2 linked regions of the Bacillus pumilus genome follow. The protein of the gene in region 1 interacts with the protein of each later gene in a pairwise test. Links are inferred from orthologs where the notes say so. Each region holds a gene or a part of one and is shown on either strand. Other genes may lie near its edges.

Region 1 (2,720 bases):
CAGTATTTTCTGTTGTTTCATGAATATCGATAATGTCTTTTTGACGGACACCAAACCAGCCTTTCTTGCGATCGAGCGCGCGGCTTTCCACAAGCAGACCAAGAAGGAATCTTGATAGGAATACAGCCGTAATAAAGCTTGTTAAAATGGAAAGGATCAGCATAGTCGCAAACCCTTTTACAGAACTTGTCCCAAAGAAGAAAAGGACGCCCCCTGCAATAATACTCGTTAAGTTTGCATCAAAGATGGTTGCAAATGATCGGCGGTTTCCTGACCTGAAAGCAGAACGGACAGATTTACCGAGCTTAAGCTCCTCTTTGATTCGTTCATATGTGATGATGTTGGCATCAACCGCCATCCCTACTCCAAGAATCAACGCCGCAATTCCAGGAAGTGTCAGAACAGCACCCATCCAGTCAAATACCTGTAAAGTAATATAGATATACGTTGATAACGTAATAACAGCAATAAGACCAGGTATTCGGTAATAAAAAAGCATGAATAAGAAAATGAGGGCAATTCCCACAATCCCTGCAAAAACAGTTTCATTTAATGCCTGTTCACCGAATTGCGCACTCACTGATGTGGAGTACTTTTCAGTTAATTTCACTGGCAATGCCCCAGCATTTAAAATACTAGCAAGGTCTTTTGCCTCTTGGACAGTAAATTTCCCTTCAATTTGCACGTCACTGCTGTTAATTTCTTGATTCACATTCGGTGCAGAGACATACTTGTGGTCTGATTTTGAGACTTCTTTTTTGAAGGAATCTCCTTTGTTGTAATCAAGCCAAATGACAAGCTGGTTATTCGGCGCCATCGCCGCTACTTTTCTTGTGACGTCACCAAATTTTTTCGCATCCTTTAGTTTAACCGTCACAATTGGCTCATTCGTTTGACTGAATGTTTGTTTTGCACTGTTTTCGACTAGGTCAGCCCCGTTTAGGAGTTCTTTATCATTCGTATCTCTGAAGGATAGCTGTGCTTCAGTGGAAAGAATCTCCCTAGCTCTATTTTGATCTTTTACTCCTGCAAGCTGCACACGGATACGATTGTTGCCTTCAATCGAGATGTTCGGCTCACTTACACCTAGCACATTGGCTCTTCGGTTCAAAGCCTCCACTGTACTGACGAGGACACTATTTGTAATCTTGTCCTCTTTTTTCACTGGATGTACATCATACAGGACTTCAAATCCACCCTGTAAATCCAGCCCTAGCGTCATATCTTTCGCAACAGGCTTTGTTAGTAAGCCTACGCCAGTTCCGATTAACAGAACCACTAAGAAAAACGCAAGAATGCGCCCTTTTTTCATTATGTATTTCCTCCTTAAACACCTGAATCCATTAAGATGGCTTATTTCAACAGTTCATCTAGCATATTCTTGCCATCTTCACTGTCCAAAAAAGCAGACGTTTTAAACGACTGAACGGTTGCATAGTTCATAAATTCGCCAATTTTCACAGATAAAATATCTGCAACCATTTCATGAATCGGATACTCTTGTTTTTTCTTCCATTTCTTATTCTCTAAGTATGACCATAATTCCTCTAAATCTACATCTTTATAGCCCAAAACGATGAATTCTTCAAGCTTACTGAACAGAAAAGGCTTTAAATGGTCTTTGTAAATTGCAGCCGGATGTTGTGTCAATGGGATGCTCCCCCTTTTCAGTTTTTATCGAGAGACTTGTCATGCTTGGACGATATACACGCATATCTTATTGTATATGATTCTATGTCGTTTGAGAAGGCAGGTGATCTTTGATTTGACAAAGCAAACGTTTTTAAAGGGAACGATTATTTTAATTTTAGCAGGTTTTATCACGAGAATATTGGGTTTTGTCAATCGAATTGTGATTGCAAGGTTCATTGGCGAAGAAGGAGTCGGGCTTTATATGATGGCTGCTCCTACCTTTTTTCTCGCTGTGACGCTGACACAATTCGGACTGCCTGTCGCTATAAGTAAGCTTGTCGCAGAAGCAGAAGCCCGCGGAGACAAACAGAAAACAAAACGAATTCTTGTCATGTCTCTTGCAGTAACAGGGACACTCAGCCTGATATTCACGCCGCTCTTTTTATGGTTTGCACCCATCATGGCAGAAAATATGCTGACAGATCCTAGAACGGTTTATCCACTTCTTGCTATTACGCCTGTTGTCCCAGTCATCGCTATTTCCAGTGTACTGAGAGGATATTTTCAAGGCAGACAGCAAATGAGCCCGCTTGCCATATCTCAAGTGCTGGAACAGGTTGCAAGAATTTCTCTAGTAGCCGTATGTACAACAGCTTTTCTTCCTTATGGGATTGAATTTGCGGCAGCAGGTGCGATGATTTCATCTGTCATTGGAGAGATGATTTCACTTGCTTATTTACTAATTGCCTTTCGTTACAAAAAGACCATTCGCATTCGAAAACGATTTTTCAAGGCAATTCATGACGGTAAGGACACATTTAAGCAGCTGATGAGTATTGCCCTGCCAACAACAGGCAGCCGTTTTATCGGGAATATTTCGTGGTTTTTAGAGCCGATAGTTGTCGCGCAAAGTCTTGCGATTGCTGGATACGCGGCTGTTGAGGCGACAAGGCAGTACGGGGAGTTGACCGGGCTTGCGCTGACTCTTTTGACACTGCCTAGCTTTATTACGTATTCTCTCTCCACTGCACTGGTCCCGGCGATCAGTGAAGGAATGGAGCAGAACAAACGCAAAACGGTCGAATACA
Region 2 (2,997 bases), 300 kb from region 1 along the record:
AATATATTCCTCTGCACACCTGATAATGTGGATGTATCTGGCACAATATCAGAACTTCTGACAGAGGAAGAACCTCAGAGGTGGTAAATCATAGTGATTCTATATTACATTTTCCAGTTTTTGCAAACTGTATTAACGATTTACTCGTTCGCGATTATTATTTACATCTTCATGTCATGGGTGCCATCTGCAAGAGAAACAGCAATTGGGCGCTTTCTGACAAATATTTGTGAACCGTATTTAGAACCATTTCGTAAAATTATTCCGCCAATTGGCATGATTGACATTTCGCCAATTGTGGCATTGCTTGTGATTCGTTTTGCATCATTATACGGACTAACTGGTCTTTACAATATGATTGCACGCTTCATGTAGACAGGCTGCCGGGCTTGGCACTGCCAGGCTCTTTTACATAAGAGGGGAACAAAATGAGCGATATTTATCAACATTTTAGAAAAGACGAACAGCCATTTGTTGACCAAGTGTTAGGCTGGAAAAAAATCGCACTTGACCAATATCGAATGAAATTAACAGACTTTCTTGATCCGCGGGAGCAGTTTATTACCCAGTCCGTCATCCAGCATGCTGATGAGCTTGGAATCATGTTTTTTGGCGGGTATGAAGGCGCGGAGCGGAAAAGAGCGCTCATTTATCCTGAATATTTAGAACCGGCTACTCAGGATGCTGAGCTGTCTTATTTTCAAGTGAACTATGCGAAAAAGTTTATTTCGCTAGAACATCCGAAGCTCCTTGGTTCACTGATTGGGACAGGCTTGAAGCGTCAAAAATTTGGAGATCTGTTATTTTCAGAGGAAGATGTGCAGTTTATTTGTACGAGTGATGTTGCTGATTTTGTACGGGCGCAGCTGACGCATGTCGGCAGAGCCTCCGTATCATTAGAGGAAATCACGCAGGCAGATTTAAAGCCGGTTACCAGTAAGACTGACATCAAAGAAGATACGATTTCTTCACTACGGCTTGATGCGGTATGTGCTGCAATCAGCCGTCAATCTCGGCAAAAGGCACAACTTTTTGTCAAAAATGGGCTTGTTAAAGTTAACTGGAAAGTCACTGAGGACCCTTCCTTTACAATTGGAGAAGGCGATCAGCTCTCTGTCAGGGGATTTGGCCGCTTTAGCCTCAAAACAATTGATGGGAAGACCAAAAAAGATAAATTTAAAGTAACATTTGAGCTTCTGACATAACGAACTTGAATCTGGAGGTGGCGAGGTTGCCATTAACACCTAATGATATTCATAATAAAACGTTCACAAAAAGCTTTCGCGGCTATGACGAAGATGAAGTAAATGAGTTTTTAAGCCAAGTACGTAAAGATTACGAAATCGTGCTTCGCAAAAAGAATGAACTCGAAGAAAAAGTAAACGAGCTTGACGAAAGACTAGGTCATTTTGCAACAATTGAAGAAACGTTAAACAAATCAATTCTTGTGGCGCAGGAAGCAGCAGAAGACGTCAAACGTCATTCTGATAAAGAAGCGAAATTGATCATTCGTGAAGCAGAGAAAAATGCAGATCGTATTATCAACGAAGCGCTATCTAAATCAAGAAAGATTGCGATGGAAATCGAAGAGCTTAAGAAGCAGTCAAAAGTCTTTAGAACTCGCTTCCAAATGCTCATCGAAGCTCAGCTTGATCTTCTAAAAAATGACGATTGGGATCATTTACTGGAATATGAAGTTGACGCTGTCTTTGACGAAAAAGAATAAGCGCATCATCTTGACATGACACGCTCATGTTGCATATAATACCATCATAAATTAACAAGAGATAAACGTTTGAAAGGGACACTCGCAGTTGTCATATACGTAATAAAGCGAATCAGGGGTGGTGGAAGCCTGACATTACGAGATGCTGCAATGAGATCACCCCTTTAGTTCCTTTTCTGAAATGATCAGTAAGAAAAGGCGTCTGATCACGTTACGATTTTAGAGTGGATAAGCGGCAATAGCGCTTGTCTAAAAGGGTGGTACCGCGAGACAAGCCTTCTCGTCCCTTATGGGATGAGAGGGCTTTTTTTATTGTTTTTTAATCAGAATTTGCATATGGAGGAATGGGTATGAACTACAAAGACACCTTATTAATGCCGAAAACAGAATTCCCTATGAGAGGGAACTTGCCGAACAAAGAGCCTGAAATCCAAGAGGAGTGGGCAGAAAAAGACATCTATCAAATGGTTTTAGAGCGGACAAAAGGACGCCCGACCTTTATTTTGCATGATGGACCTCCATATGCGAATGGTGACATTCATATGGGGCACGCCCTCAATAAAATTCTAAAAGATTTTATTGTCCGTTTTAAATCAATGAATGGGTTCCACGCACCGTACGTACCGGGCTGGGATACACATGGCTTACCAATTGAAACAGCACTCACAAAAAATAAAAAAGTCAAACGCAAAGAAATGTCTACAGCTGAATTCCGCAAACTATGCGAAGAGTATGCTTGGAAGCAAATCGAAGGACAGCGCAATCAGTTTAAGCGATTAGGCGTCAGAGCAGACTGGGACAATCCATATGTCACGCTAAAGCCTGAGTACGAAGCGCAGCAAATTCTTGTCTTCGGTGAAATGGCGAAGAGAGGCTATATTTACAAAGGATTAAAACCAGTTAACTGGTCTCCTTCAAGTGAGTCAGCTCTTGCTGAAGCGGAAATTGAATATAAAGACAAACGTTCACCATCCATTTACGTTTCATTTAAAGTGAAAGATGGAAAAGGCGTACTTGAAAACGACGAACAATTCATCATCTGGACAACAACACCTTGGACACTTCCTGCAAACCTTGGTATTTGTGTTCATCCCAACCTAGAGTACAGCGTTCTTCAAGTGGGTGCTGAGCGATATGTTGTTGCATCTGAACTCGTTGAACAAGTGGCAAAAACGCTTGGTTTTGAAGAGTATGAAGTTGTGAAAACATTAAAAGGAAAAGAATTAGACAACGTCGTTGCAGAGCATCCGATTTATGGTAGAGATTCACTT

Evidence for each region. Proteins that work in one complex are often made in the same cells at the same time.
Region 2: the proteins of GPS65_RS07720 (region 1) and GPS65_RS09150 interact in binary tests that used the Bacillus subtilis proteins (3 or more experiments, as listed by UniProt). The link is inferred for Bacillus pumilus from one-to-one orthologs.

What each region holds. Positions count from the first base shown.
Region 1 is NZ_CP047089.1:1,590,855-1,593,574, reverse strand. What follows is about bases 3-2,687. They hold GPS65_RS07720 (post-transcriptional regulator), read right to left. Parts: upstream 1,651-2,687; coding sequence 1,354-1,650; downstream 3-1,353. Other genes in these bases: spoVB (stage V sporulation protein B), read left to right, coding at 1,766-2,687; secDF (protein translocase subunit SecDF), read right to left, coding at 3-1,312. In the rest of the region: more of secDF, read right to left, coding at 1-2; more of spoVB, read left to right, coding at 2,688-2,720. UniProt on the Bacillus subtilis protein: Required for post-transcription initiation control of the comE operon. Promotes the accumulation of its target comE mRNA to septal and polar sites.
Region 2 is NZ_CP047089.1:1,888,455-1,891,451, reverse strand. What follows is about bases 17-2,978. They hold GPS65_RS09150 (DivIVA domain-containing protein), read left to right. Parts: upstream 17-1,231; coding sequence 1,232-1,726; downstream 1,727-2,978. Other genes in these bases: ileS (isoleucine--tRNA ligase), read left to right, coding at 2,077-2,978; GPS65_RS09155 (YlmH family RNA-binding protein), read left to right, coding at 429-1,205; GPS65_RS09160 (YggT family protein), read left to right, coding at 94-375; sepF (cell division protein SepF), read left to right, coding at 17-87. In the rest of the region: more of sepF, read left to right, coding at 1-16; more of ileS, read left to right, coding at 2,979-2,997. UniProt on the Bacillus subtilis protein: May act as a pilot protein, directing MinCD to the polar septation sites or by inhibiting MinCD at the midcell site of division. Required for polar localization of the chromosome during sporulation.